One region of the Oceanisphaera avium genome, then DNA from elsewhere that is predicted to be linked to it. Evidence: predicted binding sites of a transcription regulator. Region 1 holds the regulator's gene; each other region holds the start of a gene.
The links. The regulator sigma-54, encoded in region 1, starts transcription at its own class of promoters, with help from an activator protein. The targets are predictions, from matches to a motif close to TGGCACNGTTTTNGCTT.
Positions count from the first base shown of each region.

Region 2: the regulator sigma-54 is predicted to act here: its motif matches at 1,839-1,855, upstream of flhA (flagellar biosynthesis protein FlhA).
Region 3: the regulator sigma-54 is predicted to act here: its motif matches at 4,327-4,343, upstream of CBP12_RS04170 (FimV/HubP family polar landmark protein).

Region 1 is NZ_CP021376.1:2,629,832-2,636,794, forward strand. It holds gene pmbA (metalloprotease PmbA) at 1-739, shown strand, start outside; gene CBP12_RS12115 (HPr family phosphocarrier protein) at 845-1,120, opposite strand; gene rapZ (RNase adapter RapZ) at 1,107-1,973, opposite strand; gene ptsN (PTS IIA-like nitrogen regulatory protein PtsN) at 1,983-2,429, opposite strand; gene hpf (ribosome hibernation promoting factor) at 2,432-2,719, opposite strand; gene CBP12_RS12135 (RNA polymerase factor sigma-54) at 2,743-4,197, opposite strand; gene lptB (LPS export ABC transporter ATP-binding protein) at 4,284-5,009, opposite strand; gene lptA (lipopolysaccharide transport periplasmic protein LptA) at 5,012-5,542, opposite strand; gene lptC (LPS export ABC transporter periplasmic protein LptC) at 5,511-6,059, opposite strand; gene kdsC (3-deoxy-manno-octulosonate-8-phosphatase KdsC) at 6,056-6,607, opposite strand; gene CBP12_RS12160 (KpsF/GutQ family sugar-phosphate isomerase) at 6,607-6,963, opposite strand, start outside.
Region 2 is NZ_CP021376.1:1,263,222-1,270,184, reverse strand. It holds gene fliR (flagellar biosynthetic protein FliR) at 1-627, shown strand, start outside; gene flhB (flagellar biosynthesis protein FlhB) at 628-1,773, shown strand; gene flhA (flagellar biosynthesis protein FlhA) at 1,893-3,995, shown strand; gene flhF (flagellar biosynthesis protein FlhF) at 4,024-5,526, shown strand; gene CBP12_RS05775 (MinD/ParA family ATP-binding protein) at 5,519-6,403, shown strand; gene CBP12_RS05770 (RNA polymerase sigma factor FliA) at 6,387-6,963, shown strand, end outside.
Region 3 is NZ_CP021376.1:918,396-925,358, reverse strand. It holds gene CBP12_RS04190 (NADPH-dependent 2,4-dienoyl-CoA reductase) at 1-1,513, shown strand, start outside; gene CBP12_RS04185 (NAD(P)H nitroreductase) at 1,636-2,190, shown strand; gene CBP12_RS04180 (phosphatase PAP2 family protein) at 2,272-3,030, opposite strand; gene CBP12_RS04175 (4-phosphoerythronate dehydrogenase) at 3,152-4,261, shown strand; gene CBP12_RS04170 (FimV/HubP family polar landmark protein) at 4,427-6,556, shown strand; gene truA (tRNA pseudouridine(38-40) synthase TruA) at 6,647-6,963, shown strand, end outside.

The DNA.
Region 1 (6,963 bases):
TGGCTATACCTCAGCGCGCAGCTTACATGATATCTGGACACCCAAGCAGGTGGCAGACGAAGCGGTGACCCGTACCTTAGGGCGCTTAGGGGCGCGTAAGATTGGTACTCAACATGCGCCGGTATTGTTTCATCCCGATGTGGCAGCTAGCCTATTTGGTCACTTTGTAATGGCGATCAGTGGCGGCAGCTTATACCGAGAGTCTTCTTTTTTACTGGATGCGCTGGGACAGTCAGTTTTTCCAAACTGGTTTGAGATTAAAGAGCGCCCCCATCTAGATAAAGGCTTGGCCAGCTCCCCGTTTGATAATGAAGGCGTGCGCACCGTTGAGCGTAAAATTATTGAGCAAGGTAAGCTGCAAACCTATTTACTCACCAGTTATTCGGCGCGCAAGTTAAACCTTGCCCTTACGGGGCACGCCGGTGGTATTCATAACTGGGAAATTGCTAATACGGGCCAAAGCTTTGAGCAGCTGCTTAAAGAAATGGGCACCGGCTTATTAGTTACGGAAATGATGGGCCAAGGGGTCAATATTGTGACCGGCGATTATTCCCGCGGTGCGGCAGGCTTTTGGGTAGAAAACGGCGAAATTGCTTATCCGGTAGAAGAGATCACCATTGCCGGTAATCTCAAACAGATGTATCAAGGTATTCAAGCGGTAGGCACAGATACCGAGTTGCGCTCTAGTTTGCACACGGGTTCGGTACTGATTGATCAAATGAAGATTGCCGGTCAGTAACGCCTTACGTTATACGTAATAAACCCAAAATACCGTCTATAAAGACGGTATTTTTGTAAGGGGGGTTGGCGTCTTTTCGTATCACGTACAGCGTACGACTTGGTCTTATTCTGCCTCGTTAAAGCGCGCGGCGACTAAGTCGGCTACCGCGTCCATGGCGGCGGCGGCGTCTTTACCTTCGGCCACTACCCGTATGGCATGACCCTGGGCAGTTTCTAGCATTAATAACCCCATGACGCTGTTCGCCGGCGCTTGCTTACCTTGGCTACACACGGTAACTGTGGCAGCAAACTGCTCGGTCACTTGCACCAGTTGCACGGCGGCGCGGGCATGAAGGCCTAGCTTATTAACGATTTGTAAGTCGCGTTCAACTTTTTGCATGTTGTTTTTCTAGTGAGCGGTGGCGCAGTTGTACGCTTTTGTCCATTTCTTTAAACGACTTAGCTAATTGCTCAACTAAGTAGACAGAGCGATGTTTACCACCGGTACACCCAATCGCCACTGTGACATAACTGCGATTGTTTCGCTCTAAGTGGGGCATCCAGGTGACCAGTAAGTTTTCGATTTGCCAAAGGTACTTAGTCACTTCCAGCTGGCTATTTAAATAGGTAGCTACCGGTTCATCCCGGCCGTTGAAAGGCCTAAGTTCATCAATCCAGTGGGGATTAGGCAAGAAGCGGGCATCAAAGACGAAGTCGGCATCTTGAGAGATACCAAATTTATAGCCAAAAGACTCAAATACCCAATTTAGCTCGCGCTCTTTCTTACCTAGAATGCGCGCGCGAATAATTTCGCTTAAGTCATGAATACTTAACTCTGAGGTATCAATACGCAAGTCAGCCTCAGAAGATAAGGGGGCCAATAAGTGCGTTTCTTCACGAATGGCCTCATCGAGCGTTAAGCTCAAGCGAGACAGCGGGTGGAGACGGCGAGTATCACCAAAGCGGCGGATCAGCGCTGCATTATCGGCATCAATAAAGATACTGGATAAATTCACGCTCTCAAGCGCGCGGACATCGTTTAAACAAGCTTCTAATTTTTCGCTGCTATCGGGGAGGTTGCGCACATCGATACTCACCGCCACTTCGCCAGGCTTATTTAAGCGCATTTTAACTAACTGGGGGAGCAGCTCTACTGGCAAATTATCGACACAGTAATAGCCTAAATCCTCAAGTACCCGTAACGCCACGGTTTTACCCGATCCAGAACGACCACTGACGATGACCAGCTGCATATCGGCTCCTTAGGAAGAGATCATGATCTGATAGAGCTCGTCGTCGCTTTTAGCTTGGCGCAGCTGCTTACAGATCTGCTTATCACTGAGCTTTTCTGCAATCAATGACAAGGTTTTAAGGTGTTGTTTACACTCTTGCTCAGGCACGAGCAAGGCAAACACTAAACTAACGGGCTGATTATCGATGGCATCAAATTCCACCGGCTCAGCAAAAGTGAGTAGCACAGCGGTGGCTTGGTTTTCATCACCAATACGACCATGAGGAATAGCAATGCCGTTGCCAATACCGGTACTGCCCATTTTTTCCCGTGCTAAAAGGCAGTCAAACAATTGTTGACTGCTAACGTTGAGGTGTTCTGCGGCGAGCTCGCTGATAATTTCCAGCGCCCTTTTTTTGCTCGAGCAAGGGACGGCACTTCGCGTGCAGTCCCTGCTTAGAATATCGGCGACTTCCATGGTTATTTTTGCTTGAGCTTCTCTTTATGTTTAATAACTTGGCGATCGAGTTTGTCGAACAAACCGTCGATGGCAGCGTACATGTCTTCTTGTTGACAAGTGGCAAAAATTTCACCACCGCTGAGATGAATTTTAGCTTCGGCAATTTGCTGTAGCTTCTCTAGCGTTAACACCACATGCACTATGGTGATGTTATCAAAATGGCGCTCGAGTTTAGCGAATTTATTATTTACATAATCACGTAATGACTCAGTGATTTCAACATGATGTCCGGTCAAGTTTATTTGCATAAGATCTTCCTTCTAGGTTCGCCCTACAGCAGGCGTTTACGCTGATTGGAAGGGGGTATGGCCAGTGACTCACGATACTTGGCTATGGTCCGTCTGGCCACTTGTATCCCCTGTTCGGCCAATAGTTGAGCGATTTTACTGTCACTCAATGGCTTTACTGGGTTCTCTGCCGCGACGAGTTTCTTAATAAAGGCGCGAATCGCAGTGGAAGAACACTCACCGCCACTTTCGGTGCCTACGTGGCTTGAGAAAAAATACTTTAACTCAAACACTCCTTTAGGAGAGTGCAAAAATTTCTGAGTAGTAACGCGAGAAATAGTCGACTCATGCATCTCTACTACTTCGGCGACTTGGTTGAGTACCATGGGCTTCATTGCCTCAGCACCATACTCAAAGAATGCCTGTTGTTGTTCAACAATACAATTAGCAACCTTGAGTAAGGTCTCATTTCTGCTTTCTAAACTCTTGATAAACCACTTTGCATCTTGAGTATGTTGGCGAATAAACTGGCCATCTGCGCCTTGCTTACCTTGTGCCATAGCGGCATAGGTTTGGTTTAATCGCACCTTAGGCAAGGTCTCTAAATTGAGCTCGGCTTTCCATATGCCTTGTTGTTTGGTCACTAATACATCGGGAATGACATATTCAGAGTTATGCTGCAATAAGGTATTACCGGGGCGCGGTTCTAGCTGTTGGATTAAAGCTAACACATCTCTTAGCTCGTCTTCTTTAAGCCGAGTAAGGCGCTGTAAGGTACGATAGTCGCGATTACCTAATAGCTCCATGTGTTCATCGATAAGCAAGAGCGCTTCGTCGAGCCATAAGGTCGTGGGCTCAAGCGCCAGTAACTGTATTCGCAAACACTCTTGTACGCTGCGCGCGCCTACGCCCAGTGGATCAAAATGCTGAATTCGCTTTAGAACCGCCGTCACTTCGTCGGCTTCTATGGCTTGGTCACCGCCATTGACCGCGGCCAAGATATCTTCTAGCTCGACGCTGAGATACCCAGCGTCATCAATCGCGTCAATAATGGCTAAGGCAATGGCCTGGTCGGTCTCACTAAAGGGCGTAAGCTGCATTTGCCATAATAAATAATCTTGCAGAGTCTCGGTGGTTTCACCCTGATAAAGCGTATCTTCTAATCCCTCAGGAACTCCCCCGGTGCCTGCCGTACCTGCAGAGGCGGTATAAATATCGTCCCACTGGGTATCCATGGGCATTTCATCAGATAGTTGATGCTGCTCCATGGCTTTATCGGTGGCCATTTGCTCGTCTTGAGCGCTAGGGAGCGGCGCTAATTCTTCATCTAACGCCGACTCGTCGGCTTCTTCTTGCTCTAACAGCGGATTATTTTCCAGTGCTAGTTGAATTTCTTGCTGCAACTCCAGACTCGACAGCTGCAACAAACGAATCGCTTGTTGCAGCTGCGGGGTCATAGTGAGTTGTTGCCCCATACGTAATTGAAGAGTTGGCTTCATAGTTGTAAAAACCCTTTCATAGCAACCAAAAGTCCTTTCTTATCAACTGCAGGGGAGGGCTGTTTTAACATCATCTAGGAGGATGCTTACAGGCTAAATTGCTCGCCTAAATAGACTTTTTTCACCTGTTCGTTAGCGAGAATTTCTGCGGGGGTGCCAGCGGCAATGCGATGGCCATGGCTAACAATATAAGCGCGCTCACACACATCAAGCGTTTCTCGAACGTTATGGTCAGTAATCAACACCCCTAAGCCACGATCACGCAAGTGCAAGATAATTTGCTTAATATCCAACACCGAAATGGGATCAACCCCAGCAAAGGGTTCGTCCAATAAAATAAAGCGCGGATCGGCGGCTAACGCGCGGGCAATTTCTACTCGTCGGCGTTCCCCACCCGATAAGCTCATGCCCTGGCTGTGGCGAATATGGCCAATGTTAAACTCTTCGAGCAGCTGTTCCATTTTTTGCTCGCGCTCATTGGCTGTTAAATTTTTACGGGTTTGTAGCACCGCCATAATATTATCCGCCACACTTAAGCGGCGAAAAATAGACGCCTCTTGAGGTAAATAACCAATACCTGAGCGGGCGCGCACATGCATAGGCTGGTGGCTAATGTCTTCATCGTCAATGGTAATGCGGCCAGCATCGCGCTGCACTAAGCCCACTATCATGTAAAAAGAAGTGGTTTTACCCGCACCATTTGGGCCTAGTAGGCCCACAATTTGACCGGTGTTAACGGTTAAGCTCACATCTGCTACCACTTGGCGGCCTTTATAGCTTTTTTGTAGACCGCGAGCTTTCAGGGTTGCCATGATTAAGGGTTAGCCTCTTTATTATTCATCTCTTGCAATTGCTCAGGCAAAAATACGGTTTTTACCCGTCCTTGATTGCCTTGACCTTGCGCCTCCATTTGCTCGCGGTCGATGTCATAGCGAATACGATAGCCGGTCACTATGTTATCGTTTTGCTTTAATTGTGCATTATTGAGCAAAGTAATGGAGCGAGTTTTAATGTCATAGGTAATCTGTTTAGCCTGAGCGTTTACCGGCTGGCCGCTGTCTAGTACTTGATAGTAAGTGGCAGGTGAGCCGTACGCGGTCATGGTTTGCAAGCCTTTATCATTACGGGTTACCACTAATTTAGCGGCGCGCACATCGAGTGTGCCTTGTTTAACGATAACATTATCGGTAAAGGTCACTTTATTGTTGGCCAGCTCCACCAATTGACTGCCTGCATCTATGGTGACGGGCTCTTTATAATCGGCTTCTTTAGCTTGAGTGGTACTCATGCTCAGCACTAATAGTGCCGCAAAGCTAAGGAGTCGTGTAGGTTGCCTGAGTATCATGCAGTAGTTCCACCGTTTGTTGATCAATCTGTCCCAGTAACCCTTGGCCGTGGGCCTGATAAGTGGGGCTGCTCAGCTGTACCGCACGATTTGAGCGTAGCTGATTATTAATAAAATCCAGTTCTAAGTATTCAGTGGTCAGGGTTTTGATCACGGCCTGAGCTTGTAAACCCTTGCCGATGACATTGCCATTTAATACGGCGTTGTCATCGGTGTTAATCATGCCCTCGTCGCCACTGAGACGCCACTGCGGCTCACCATTGGGGGTGTAAAGCAAGATAACAGGTTTTTCCATTAGGGTCATGGTGAGCGGCTCATAGTGCTCAGCATAATCGGCGTTTAAGCTTCTATACGGTAATCCTAGCTGATTAAACTGCACACTTTTTAAGTTTTTTGCAATAAAATCAGGTTGATAGTCTTGTTGACTAGCCGGCTTAGTGGCCACAGGCTTAAACCATTGCCAGCTAATAAGCGCCACTAAAAATAAACCGCCAAACGCCCATGTTTGTCGGCTCATATACTCATACCTTGGGCTTGTTCGAGTACACCTTGTGCTTCTAAAATTAGATCGCACACTTCTCGTACACAACCTCGCCCGCCTTTAAGCTGAGTTATATAATCGGCGCGCTTTCGTACCAAGGGGTGGGCATCATTAACCGCCACGCCTAAGCCACATAATGCCATTACGGGTAAGTCCACCACATCATCGCCGATATATGCGACTTGCGCAGGGCTTAAGTTAAGCTCGCTCAAGAGTTGATTAAAGCTAATACGCTTATCGGCTTGTGCTTGAAAAACATGGCTAACGCCAAGGGACGCCATGCGCTCGGTGACGATACGTGACTCACGCCCAGTGATCACCGCCACCACAATGCCCGCATTTTGCAGCGCTTTAATGCCAAAACCATCCTTAGTGTTAAAGGTTTTAAACTCTTCACCTTGATTGCCTAGATAAATTAGGCCATCGGATAACACGCCATCTACATCGCAGATTAATAGCTTTATTTGACTTAACTGGTGCCACACATTGCTAGCTATGGGGCCATACAGCTCGGATTGCTCCATTAAATTACTCCTGCTAGTAATAAATCGTGCATATTAAAAGCGCCAATGGGGCGGCGAGCGTCATCGAGCACTAAGAGACCGCTAATTTTCTTTTCTTCCATTAGTTGCACCGCCTCTGCGGCCAGCATGTTGGCGTGCACTGTGGTGCAATGGCTGCTCATCACTTTATCTATGGTGGTGGTATGCACATCTATTTTTTTATCTAAGGTGCGCCTGAGATCGCCATCAGTATAGATACCGGCTAAGGTTTGTTGCTCATCGACCACGGCGGTAAAACCTAAGCCACTGCGGCCAATTTCTAATAGCGCATCGATGATCAGGGTATTAAGCCCCACGCTTGGCACATGCTGCTCTTT
Region 2 (6,963 bases), 1.4 Mb from region 1:
CCTGTGCTGCCGCCCATGCCCGATGTACCCTTATTTTCTTTAGCCAGCTTTTTAATCACCACCCAACAAGTATTAATTGGCGCTGCGGTGGGCTTATTGTCACAGTTTTTATTACAAACCTTTGTAACCGCCGGCCAAGTGATTGCTATGCAAACCAGTTTAGGCTTTGCTTCTATGGTAGATCCGCTCAATGGTCAGTCTACGCCAGTGGTGGGCCAGCTCTATTTAATGCTAGGCACCTTATTATTTTTGGCGCTCAATGGTCATTTAGTGATGATCCAAGCCATTATTTATAGCTTTGATACGCTGCCGGTGTCTATGTCGGGCATTAGTGTGGCGAGCTGGCGCCAACTGGCGGGGCTGCTAGGCATGTTATTTTATGCCGCAGTGGCCATGGCGCTTTCGGCGATAGTGGCGATGTTATTAATTAACTTTACCTTTGGCATTATGACGCGCGCCGCGCCGCAACTAAATATTTTTAGTATTGGTTTTGCGGTGAGCATGGTGTGTGGTTTATTTATTTTATGGCTCACGCTAGGTGGCTTTTTAGGGCACTTTGAAAACCAGTGGCAGCGCATTCAAATGGTGATGTGTGATACTTTGCAGCTCACCTGCGAAGGAGGCTAAATGGCAGAGTCAGATGGCCAAGAAAAAACCGAACAGCCCACCGCTGAAAAAATCCGTAAAGCGCGAGAAAAAGGCCAAATTCCTCGCTCCAAGGAGCTAGGCACGGCGGCGGTGTTACTCAGTGGTGCTTTTGGTTTAATGATGGTGGGCGATGCGCTGGCGCTCGCTTTATTTAAGGTATTTAAGGCCAATTTTTCTCTGGATCGCGCAGCGATATTTGATCCCCAAACGATGCTGCCTGCCTTTCGTGACTCCCTAATTGCACTGTTATGGCCACTGATGGGTTTGTTTGCCATTGTGCTGGTGGCCGCCTTGGTGGGAAATAGTTTATTGGGCGGCATTAACTTTAGCAGTGAAGCCATGATGCCCAAGCTCAATAAAATGAGCCCAGCTAAAGGCTTAAAGCGTATGTTTGGTGTGCAGTCGATGGTGGAGCTGCTCAAGTCGATTGCTAAAGTGGTCTTTATTGCCACCTTGGCCATTTCAGTATTATGGGGACAATTCGATAATATTTTACGCTTAAGTAATGAGAGTTTGCCTCACGCCATGGTGGATGCGACCAGCTTAGTGCTAAAAATGGGCTTGGTACTGTGTTTAGCCTTGCTGCCGATCGTGGCCATTGATGTGCCCTTTCAAATTTGGAACCACACTCGCCAGTTAAAAATGACGCTGCAAGAAATTAAAGACGAATATAAAAACAGTGAAGGTAAGCCAGAAGTAAAAGGGCGAATTCGGCGCATGCAGCAAGAAATGGCTAATAGGCGCATGATGGCGGATGTGCCCGATGCTGATGTGGTAGTGGTGAATCCGCAGCACTTTTCAGTGGCGCTACGCTATGACAAGTTTATGCCCGGTGCCGCGCCGCAAGTGGTTGCCAAGGGCCAAGATGAAATCGCACTAAAAATTCGCGAAATTGCCCGTGAGTATGAAATTCCCGTTATTTCTTCGCCGCCCTTAACTCGCGCTATTTATTTTTCGACTAAAATAGGTGGCGAAATTCCCGAGGGCTTATTTGTGGCGGTGGCACAAGTGCTGGCCTATGTGTTTCAGCTTAATAACTGGCGCAAAGGTCAAGGGCGCAAACCCACTGCGCTAAAAGATGACTTGCCCATCCCCGATGACTTAAAAGTAGACGAGGCGCGTTAGCGATTCATGCTCCCTAATCCCTAATCCCTAATCCCTAATCCCTAATCACCAGACCTCAATCCTTTTGGCTCGTTTATTGCATGGCTTGAGTATCTTTCTTTAGTGACAAGTCAATAGCAATGGCATTTAAGGACAAATTACAGCAACTTGGCCCTTGGAACTCCTGGTTCAGCAAGGGCATAGGCACCCCTTTATTGGTGCTAGCGGCATTAGGCATGGTAGTTTTGCCTATCCCGGCCTTTTTGCTGGATATTTTGTTCTCCTTTAATATTTCTCTCGCCTTAGTCATCTTATTAGTGGCTGTTTATAGCAAACGGCCGCTGGATTTTGCTGCCTTTCCTACCGTGTTATTAGTGGCTACCTTGCTGCGTTTAGCGCTAAACGTGGCCTCCACACGAGTTGTATTATTAGAGGGCCACTTAGGTGAAGGGGCGGCCGGTAACGTTATTGAAGCCTTTGGTAATGTGGTGATCGGGGGTAACTACGCCGTGGGCTTAATTGTGTTTTTGATCCTAATGATCATTAACTTTGCCGTGGTTACCAAAGGTGCCGGTCGAATTGCTGAAGTAAGTGCCCGCTTTACCCTAGACGCCATGCCCGGTAAACAAATGGCCATTGATGCGGACTTAAACGCTGGCTTAATTAATCAAGATGAAGCGCGCAGCCGTCGGGCTGAAGTGACTCAAGAAGCCGATTTTTATGGCTCTATGGACGGTGCCTCTAAGTTTGTAAAAGGGGATGCTATCGCCGGCATCATGATCTTATTTATTAATATCATTGGCGGTTTTATTATTGGTATGGCGCAGCATGGTTTGTCCTTTGCTGAAGCGGCAAAAATTTATACGCTATTAACCATAGGTGATGGGTTAGTCGCACAAATTCCCTCCTTAATGCTCTCTATTGCCGCGGCCATTATTGTTACTCGCCAAAATAACAGTGAAGACATGGGTGAAGCCATGTTGGGCCAGTTATTTGATAATCCAAAATCCCTAGCTATTGCTGCCGGCCTATTAATTACCATGGGTATAGTGCCAGGTATGCCCCATTTCGCCTTTTTGCTGTTAGGTGGTTTATCCGGATTTGCCGCGTGGTGGACAGCCAAGCGCAATACGCGCGTCGCTAAAGAATTAGTAGCCCAAGAATTAGCGCCGCCACCGGCCAGTACTGAAGTGAAAGAGCTGGGCTGGGATGATGTAACTCAGGTAGATACCATAGGTCTTGAGGTGGGGTATCGCTTAATCAGCCTAGTAGACCAAGCGCAAGGCGGCGAGTTACTAAGTCGTATTAAAGGCGTGCGTAAAAAGCTTTCTCAAGAGTTAGGCTTTTTAATTCCTGCGGTACATATCCGCGATAACTTAGAGCTTGGCCCTAATGAATATCAAATTACCATGATGGGGGTGAGCTCAGGCTCGGCTGAAATTTATCCTGAGCGCGAATTAGCCATTAATCCCGGCCAAGTGTTTGGTCCGGTACAAGGTATCGACACTCGCGATCCCGCCTTTGACTTAGAAGCAACTTGGATTAGCAAAGACCAAATTGAGCAAGCACAAAGCTTAGGCTACACAGTCGTGGATGCCGCCACCGTGGTCGCTACCCACTTAAGCCAGTTATTAACTAACCACGCTTCCGTATTATTAGGCCATGAAGAAGTACAAAATCTGATTGACCAAATTGGCCACACTAATCCGAAATTAGTGGAGGGCCTAGTGCCCAACACCATGAGCTTAGGCTTAGTCACTAAAGTATTACAAAGCTTGCTGCACGAGGGGGTCACCATTCGTGATATGCGCACCATTTTAGAAACGCTGACTGAATACGCCACTAAGAGCCAGGATCCAGAAGTATTAACGGCGGCCTGTCGTATCGCTTTGCGCCGTTTTATGGTGCAAGAAATTGCCGGTATCGAGCGAGAATTACCGGTTATTACCTTGGCGCCAGAGTTGGAACAAATCTTGCAGAACTCATTACAAGCAGGCGGCGCTCAAGGCAGTGGCATAGAGCCAGGTCTTGCAGAGCGGATGCAGCAATCATTAGCACAGGCTGCGGCCAATCAAGAAATGGAAGGACAGCCGGCAATATTGTTGACTTCGGGAATGTTGCGCACCACTTTGGCGCGTTTTGTTAAACATACGATTCCCAGTTTGCGGGTGTTGTCATATCAGGAAGTGCCTGATGACCGCCAAATCCGCATTGTGGCGTCAGTCGGTGGCCAGCAACAATAGGTGTCAGCAACCCTAGGGTGGGAGTTAAATGAAGATAAAACGTTTTTTTGCCAAAGATATGCGCTCTGCATTAGCCGAAGTTAAAGAAGTACTTGGCAATGATGCGGTGATCATGTCTAACAAAAAAGTCTCGGGCGGCATAGAAATTGTGGCAGCCGTAGATGACGATGAACCTTCAGCTACCCCTATACAACGACCTTTGCATGACGACAATGTCAAAATATCGTCGCATGCGCGTCAATTTGTTCCGCCACTAAATGAACAAGAGCAAGTAGAAACCTTGCAATCGCTGTTAATGCGCGGCCGTCAGGCACCCTCGCCACAAACTCTGGCCGAGCAGGTGGATTGGAATGATCCCCGTTTAGCACCTCAGTCGCCCTTAACCGCCGGTTTAAAGGCAGGGCGAGAAGCCGGGCGCTATGCGAGTCGCGATGCGCTGCTTGAAAATAAAGCCACTGAGCGTCGCGATCCCAATAATCAAGCAGCGGGTTATGGTCGTCGCCGTGAGCCTACCTTAAGTCCGCTCGCCAATGCGCTAAATACTGCCCCTTTACATGACAGCCGTGAAACTAAGCGCAAAGAAAGCGCTAAAGATAAAGAGCTGAGCGCCATGCGCCAAGAGATTGCTAGCATTCGCCGCCTACTTGAACATCAAGTCAGTGGCCTTATGTGGCAAGAAGTGGAGCGCCGTGAGCCGGTGCGCGCCTTGGTAATTAAACAATTAAATGAATTGGGTTTTAGTGATGGTTTTGCCGATCAATTAGCGATGCGCATCAATGACCAAGCGCCGCCCCATGAAGCTTGGAGCCAAATTGAAAGTGCGCTTAACCAGCAATTGTTAACAGGCGAAGATGAAATTTTACGCCAAGGCGGGGCGGTGGCGCTATTAGGGCCAACGGGAGTGGGTAAAACCACCACCATTGCTAAATTAGCGGCGCGCTTTGCCGCGCGCTACGGCGCCGATCAAATAGCGCTTATTACTACCGACCATTATCGCATTGGGGCTCACGAGCAGCTGCAAACTTATGGTCGCATTATGGGCGTGGTTGTTAAACAAGCGCGCACTTATCAAGAGTTAGCGCAAACGCTGTATCAGCTGCGTCATCGGCGTTTAGTGTTGATTGATACCGCGGGTATGGGACAGCGAGATTTACGATTAAACGAACAACTCGACACCTTAGTGGGTGATAAGCAAATTAAAATTCGTAACTACTTAGTGCTGCCGGCTACGGCTCAACGGCGCGTGCTACAAGAAGCAGTAGATCATTTTCGCCGTATTCCGCTGGCGGGCTGCATTCTCACTAAGTTAGATGAAAGCTTATCACTGGGCGATGTGCTCGATATTAGTATTCAAAATAGCTTACCCATCAGCTACATCACAGACGGGCAACGGGTACCAGAAGACTTGCGTTTAGCTAATGGGCAAGAATTAGTTAAACAAGCTTTAGGTAACTTAGAACAGCGTCGAGAAGACCCCTACTATTGGGAATCTTCAGAGTCCGATGAAGAGGATGCGCGTTTTTATGAATAATTGGTTTCACGACCAGGCGAGTGGACTGCGGCTTATGCAAAAAACCAGCAGAGTACAGGTTATCTCAGTCACCGGTGGTAAAGGCGGCGTGGGTAAAACCAATATCACGCTTAATATGGCCTCGGCGATGGCCGCCATGGGTAAAAAAGTCATGGTGTTAGATGCTGACTTAGGGTTGGCGAACGTTGACGTTTTGCTTGGCATTCGCGTGACCCGTAACTTATCTCATGTACTGCGCGGTGAGTGCAGCTTAGATGAGGTCTTGGTGGAAGGGCCACAAGGCATGATGATCATTCCGGCCACCTCCGGTAATCAGTCGATGACTGAGTTGACGCCGCTCGAGCATGTCAGCTTAATTCGTGCCTTTAGTGAGATGCAAACGCCGATTGATATTTTGCTGGTCGACACCGCCGCCGGTATTTCTGACATGGTATTAAGCTTTTCTCGCGCTGCGCAAGAAGTCATGGTGATTGTTTGTGATGAGCCCACTTCTATTACCGATGCTTACGCCTTAATTAAAATATTGTCCCGAGATTACGGTGTGTTTCGCTTTAAAATTGTGGCCAATATGGTACGCAGTCAACGAGAAGGCCAAGAATTATTCGCCAAGCTTACCCGCGTTACCGATCGTTTTTTAGATGCGGCCTTAGAGCTGGTTGCCTGTGTGCCCTTTGATGGCAATTTACGCTTAGCGGTGCGCCGTCAAACACTTGTGGTTAATCAATATCCTCAGTCGCCCTCTGCCATGGCCATTAAGGCGCTCGCCAATAAAGCGCTAAGCTGGCCGGCGCCGGAGCGGGCGGGAGGGCACTTACAATTTTTTATCGAAAATCTACTCAATCCGCCGGTGGCACAGAGCAATGTCTGGAGTAAATAAAGCACTGGCTTATGCCAGGCAGCAAAGCAACCAGTTAGTGGAACGCCACGTCGGTTTGGTGCGCAGAATTGCTCATCATATGCTGGCGCGACTTCCTGATAGCGTCTTATTGGATGACTTAATTCAATCGGGCATGGTGGGCTTGCTAGAAGCAACACGAAATTTTGATGCCAGTAAAGGGGCCAGCTTTGAAACCTTTGCCGGAATTCGTATTCGCGGAGCCATGTTGGATGAAATTCGTCGCGGCGATTGGGTGCCGCGCTCCGTGCATAAAAACAGCCGCCAAGTGGCACAAGCGATTGCCAGCGTACAAAAGCGGGAGGGGCGTAATGCCACCGATCGCGAAGTCGCTGAAGAGTTAGGCGTGAGCATTGAAAGCTATAACGCCATGTTGCTCGATACCAGCAATGGCAAGATTATCGAAATGGATGAATTTGAAAGCGGTATCGACAACCAACTCGATATGAATCATCAAGAGGGAAACCCCTTCGATAATATGGCTAAACAGCGTTTTCAAAGCGCGCTTTCCAGTCACATTAAAACCTTGCCTGAGCGCGAAG
Region 3 (6,963 bases), 1.2 Mb from region 1:
AGAGGGCTATTTAATTAATCAATTTATATGTGCTAGGACGAATCAGCGCCAAGATGACTGGGGAGGCGATGCGCACCGGCGCCAGCGTTTTGCTGTGGAGATAGTCAGGGCGGTGCGCGCTAAGGTGGGTGAGCATTTTATTATTATTTTTCGCTTATCCATGTTGGACTTAGTGGAGTTGGGTTCAACCTTGAGTGAGGTGATTGAGCTGGCTCAAGCGTTAGAAGACGCCGGCGTGACTATGATTAATACCGGTATTGGTTGGCATGAGGCTCGCGTACCCACCATTGCTACCAGTGTGCCAAGAGCGGCGTTTACTTGGGTGACAGCCCGGGTAAAACAAAGTTTAACCGTGCCGGTTGTGGCAACAAATCGCATTAATACCCCCGAGATTGCCGAGCATATTTTAGCCACTAAACAAGCGGATCTGGTGTGTATGGCGCGTCCCTTTTTAGCCGATGCACACTTTGTCAATAAAGCAGCAAGCGGGCAAAGTGAGCGTATTAATACTTGTATTGCTTGTAACCAAGCGTGCTTGGATCAGGTGTTTGCTCAAAAACGTGCCAGCTGCTTAGTTAATCCCAGAGCCTGCTATGAGACTGAGCTTATAATAACGCCTGCGCTAGCACCTAAAAAATTAGCCGTAGTGGGCGCAGGGATGGCGGGGCTAAGCTTTGCTTGCCACGCGGCCGAGCGTGGTCATAACGTCACTTTATTTGAAGCGACGGATAAAATTGGTGGTCAATTTAATTTAGCAAAACACATTCCGGGTAAAGCAGAATTTGCCCAAACGCTGCGCTATTTTAGTCATCATTTAGTCGATACAGGGGTGACGCTGTGCTTAAACACCCTAGCAGAGCTAGACGCGCTGAGCGGCTTTGATGAAGTGATATTAGCCAGTGGTATTACGCCTCGTACCATTACCCTTGAGGGCCACGCTCACTCTAAAGTGGCTACCTATATCGAGGTCTTGACGGGCCAAGTTAAAGTAGGGGAAAAGGTCGCCATTATCGGTGCGGGTGGCATTGGTTTTGATGTCGCCCAGTGGTTGGTGATGGAGGAAGAGCAAACGCTTGAGCAATGGCAGGCACAGTGGGGCATAGATAGTCAGTATCGCCACGCCGGTGGCTTAACTGAGCCCCGTCTTGCGAGGCCCAAGCGCCAAGTGTGGTTATTACAACGTAAAGAGGGCAAACCCGGTAAACGCCTTGGCAAAACCACCGGCTGGATCCATAGAGCCAGCTTGCGCCAACACCAAGTAAAGATGTGGGCGGGAGTGACGTACCATAAGGTAGATGATGCGGGATTGCATGTAGAGTACCAAGGCCAAAAGCTGTGTTTGGCGGTGGATAATGTGATTATTTGTGCCGGACAAATACCCAATCGCGCGCTATTAGCCCCGTTGCAAGCCAAGGGCATGAGCACGCACTTGATCGGGGGTGCCGATGTGGCAACAGAGCTGGATGCTAAGCGCGCTATTGCTCAAGGGCTGGCGCTAGCGTTAAAAATTTAATCACTCTTGCTTAAAAAACAGCACACAGCGCTAAGCGCTGCCATTGATACTTTAGTCTTGAGGGCGGGGCTGCTATGGTATTGCCTCTCAGCTTGTTGCTTAAATTTTTAAAGGTGTAATACATGGACGCTTTGCAACTATTATTGAATCGCCATTCTAATCCGCGCTTAAACGAACCTGCCCCTGCGGGTGAGCAATTAGAGACCATTTTTAAAGCGGGATTGCGCGCGCCGGATCACGCCGGTTTAACGCCGTGGGAATTTATTGTTTTTGAAGGTGAACAGCGCCAGTTACTCGGTGATATTTTAGCCAATGCTACTGCGGCTAAAGGTAATGACGCCGAAGCGATTGAAGGCGCTCGTAAAGCGCCACTGCGCGCACCTATGGTGATCACTGTGGTCGCTAAAGTGACAGAGCACGATAAAGTGCCGCGCTTAGAGCAAGAATTGTCGGCAGGCTGTGCACTGCTATCCATGCAAATGGCGGCGCAAGCGTTAGGCTTTAATGGCATTTGGCGTACCGGCTGGTTTGCCTTTGATCGTGGGGTACATAGCGAGCTAGGGTTAAAAGAACAAGACCAGATTGTGGGCTTCTTATATTTAGGCACGCCGCAAAAAGACCTACGCAAAGTCACTGAGCATGAAATAGCGCCTTTTGTTCGCTACTTTGGCCAGTAATAGCGCAATTGCTAACGTAAAAATAAAAGCGAACAGAAATAAAAAAAGACACCTAAGGTGTCTTTTTTAATGCTTTGAAGCTCAGCCTTTAGGCGGCGCTAGTTTTAGCTCGCGTTTATCCCAAAAGATAAAGGCGCCAGCGCCTAAACTGCCAAACATGACGCCTAATATGCTACTGGCTAAAATATCGACCGGCCAATGTAAACCCAGTAACAGTCGGGAATAACACACTCCCACCGCCCATACACTGAGACCGGCAATAAGCCATTTAGAACGCTGGCGATAAGCTAAGAGTAAACAATAAAAGCTAGCGATAGTCATGGCGGCAATGGAATGGCCAGAGGGGAAAGAGTAACTGACCTCATCTTGCCAGTGTAATTTTAACCAGTTAGGTACTTCGTCTTCTGAATAATCACTGACGCTATTAGCAATCCATTGTTCACGAGTTTTGGGTAACTGCGCATAAAAGCTATTACTGTCAGTCAGACGACCTTCCTCGGCTAACCACACTATATAAGGACGAGGTTCTTTAAAGAATTGCTTAGCCACGGATTTCGTTACAAAAGCGCTACCCAGTGCGCCCATTAAACAAAAGAAAAATACAATATATTGACCGCGACGCCGGCGCCACTTAAATAAGGTCAATACGCTCAGTAGTGATAAAATAATAGCGATGCCTATTTCATCTATGGTCAGCGTTAGGCTATAGGCAAACATTGCGGGTATTTCATCTAAGTCGAGCAAAGGAAACCACTGCCATTGCCATTGATAGCCAAGGCTGGCAACGGCCACCGGTAACACCAGTAATAACGGTAATATATAAAAAATACGGGAGTTCATAAGGGCGTTAACTATAAAATTGGCGAAAAAGAATAGCGCGATATTAACAAATAGCGCCACTATTGATAGCTGAAATTTATTTCATTAGCCGCTAACATACCTGGGCCTTCAGGAGGAAAATATGAAAATACTCGCCGACGAAAATATGCCCTACGTTCATGATTTATTTGGTGATTGGGCTGAGATTGTGACTTGCCCCGGTCGAGAGATGACTCCTGAGCAGTTGATTGATATCGATGTATTACTGGTGCGCTCTATTACCCGCGTGGACGCCGCTTTACTTGCTAAAGCTAATCGCTTGCGCTTTGTAGGTACCGCCACCATTGGCTGTGATCACATAGACACCTCGTTATTAACCGAGCGTGGCATTGCTTTTTCCAGGGCGCCCGGCTGTAACAAGGTGGGGGTAGGGGATTACGTATTAGCCGCATTATTAAAGGTAGGCGAACACAAACAGTGGTCACTGGCTGATAAAACCATTGCGGTAGTGGGGGTGGGTAATACCGGCTTACAAGTGGTGGCGCGCGCCCAAGCATTAGGCATGCGAGTGTGGCGTTGTGACCCTTTTAAAGCACAGCGCGACCCGACAGCTTTTGTCGAGTTAGCCCAAGCCTTAACGGCGGATATTGTGAGCTTTCATGTACCTATCACGACTCAAGGCCCTTACCCCACCTGGCATTTATTAGATAAAGCGGCCATTGACTGCTTACACCCTGAGCAAGTATTAATTAACGCTTGTCGGGGAGAGGTGTGGGATAATAAGGCTTTATTAGCACGCCAGCAGCGCGGTGCGCCGCTGACCTTAGTGATGGATGTATGGGAAAATGAACCACAGGTGCTGGCACCGCTTGTGCCCTACACCTTAATAGCAACGCCGCATATTGCCGGTTATAGCTTAGAAGGTAAGGCCAGAGGAACTTATGCTCTTTATGAAGCGCTCGCCTCTCATTATCAGCTGGAGCTAAAACATAGCTTAGCGCAGTTATTACCACGGGCGGACTTTACTCAAGTGACGGTTAATACTGCGCTGACGCAGTCGTGTATCGCCCGTTTAGTGGGCTTGGTTTATGACATTGAAAAAGACGATGCTCGCTTTAGAGCCGCGTTGACTGCGCCTGATTTTTTTGATCGCCTGCGCAAGCATTACCCTGAACGGCGAGAGTTGGCTTCGTTGCAATTAATTGGCGCATCAATCGATGACACAGCGCAGACTTTAGGTTTTAAAATATAAACATTACTCGCCAATAGCGTAAGATTGCCTCTATTGATGGTAAGTGACTTAACTTCGGTTCCTATTGGCACCGTTTTTTCTACACTCTTTATTTATACGTCGGCCATTGCCGCGCTTAAGCTGCCACTTTTGGCTTAGCGTCAGCACAAAGGACACAAAAACTCGATGAAACGACTCAAACCCTATCTTGGTGTGGGCATTGCGGCTTGGGTAGCCAGCGCGTCTTTGGTCATGGCTCAAGAAGATTTTTATATTGAGCTTAGGGGCCCAGAAGGCCAGTCTAGCGCGCAAACTCGCCAAGCGCCCGCTGCTCGCCCAGTACAGCAAGTGGCTCCTGCTCAAGCAAGCCGACCTATTCAACAAATTGGCAGTGCGCAAACCACCAGTGGACGTTATGGGCCTATTCGTAGTACCGACACCTTATGGACCATAGCGGAAAAATATACCCGTTCCCCGGTGACAGTACAGCAAACCATGGTGGCCTTATATCATCTTAATCCGCGCTCTTTTGTACGCGGTAATATTAATAACCTTCAGCGCGGTGCTTATTTACGTTTGCCTACCGAAAGCCAAGCTCGCCAGCGCTCAGCAGGGGAGGCACAAGCGGAATTTGGCCGCTTAACTCGCCAAGGTAATCGCCGTGTTACCCAGGCTGCAACCGCGCCTAAGCCGGTGCTAGCAGCCACCTCACAACCAAAAACTGGGGTGACTGCTCCTAAACCGGCCGCTGCGACGCCTGCAGCACCTAAAGCATCTACTAAAGCTGCGCCCAACGTGGCGCAACCACCGAAAAATGAGCCAGCGGTGGCCAGTAATGGGCTGAGTGAGCCAAAAGCTGCGGCTAAGCCTACTGTTACGCCAGCGCCTAGCGCGGTGACTGAGTCTGAGAGTGTCGAGCCGGCGAGTCCTGCGACAACGCCGCAAAGTGTCGAAGAGGCCCAGCTTACTCGCTTACAATTACAGCTAATGGATGAGCTGCGTGAGCAAGTGTCTATGTCTAATGAGCAGCTGGCTAATTTATCCGATAACAATCAAGCGTTGCGCCAGCACTTAGCGCAATTAACAGCCGAGGTGGCAGCACTTAAAGCCAGTGCTGAGACTCCTACAGCGCCAGAAGCAGAGCCTGAGGAGGAGGGCTGGTTTAAAGAGCTACTGAATAACCCGCTTAACCTGGCATTGTTATTAATATTACCGGCATTATTGTTGTTAGCGTTATTTACGCTGTGGTGGCGTAATCGCGAGAAGCGTGACTTAGTTGAGCAAGAACAAGCCTTAGCTGAAACCAGCATTTTAATGGAAGAAGATAAGGACGAGTTTTCTGACTTATTTAGCTCAGAGCCAGAAGAAACACTGCTTAATGAACAAGAAGAAACGATTGAGCCAGCACCTATTGCTGAGCAAAATATTGATGAAGATGCCTTTGCGCGCTTCTTAGAAGAGCAACAGCAACTGGAAGAAGTAGAAGCTGAACAACAAGTACCTGCGCCCCCTGCTGAGCCAGAAGTTGAGCCAGAAGCTGAGCCAAATGAAGGCCCCCTAGAAGATACTTTATTTGATGATGAAGCCTCATTCACAAGCTCTGATGATGCACTAAGTAATGAAGAGCTTGATGATCTGTTTAGCATGACCGCCACTCAAGACGATATTGGCTTAACTGCTGATGAACAGGCGTTGTCAGAAGAAGATACCGCGTCTGAGGCCAGTGTTGAGGACGCTTTTGCTGAACAAGACTTGTTTGCTGTAGACCCCCAAGCCAGCGACGCTGACAGCGAGGAGTTAGCAAGTGATTGGCTAAATGGTCCCTTATCGCCTGAGCAATTAGCGGCGGCGGGCTTAAGTGAAGTGGCACCCAGCGAGTCTGAGCTTAAGACACCGGTGACGGCCGCGCAAACTGAACAAGCCAGTGATGAGGCCGATACGCCGCCTGCGCGCTTAATGGATGACTGGCCAGAGCCCGTCGCCGAGGCTGAGCCTGAAGACACTGTTGAGCCCTATGTCTCAGTAGATGAGTTAATGGCTGATGCAGAACGCGGCGAGGGACCTGAGCCTGACTTGGAGCGGTCTTTAAATCTAGAGCTTGATGACTATGCCAATGTCATGGGGCAAGGGCAAAATGTAGATATCGATATTGATGAGGGCGGCGTAAGTAGTCAATTAGACTTAGCGCGTGCTTATCTGGAAATTGATGATGCCGACAGTGCCCGTGACTTGCTTAACCAAGCGCTAGAGCGAGGTAACGCCGAACAGCAGCGCGATGCGAAGAAGCTTTTACAACGCTTAGATAAGCGCGCTTAACCTCCACCGGCCCACCTCTGTGGGCCGGTTGTTCAATTTATTTATTTTAAGAGTATAATTGCCCTCTTTTTAATCCCTTGGAAGTGATTTATGCGCATTGCTCTTGGCATCGAGTATGACGGAAGCCAGTATTGTGGCTGGCAACGACAGCGAGAAGTGCCCAGTGTGCAAGCTGAAGTAGAAAAAGCCCTTTCAAAAATTGCCGATCATCCGGTCATGGTTCAATGTGCGGGTCGTACCGACACCGGTGTCCACGGTCTTGGGCAGGTGGTGCATTTTGATACCGACGCCGATCGTAAAGCCAGTGCTTGGACGTTAGGCATGAATGCTAATTTACCGCCAGATATTGCCGTGCGCTGGGTAAAGCCGATGAATGATGATTTTCATGCGCGCTTTAGTGCCATTGC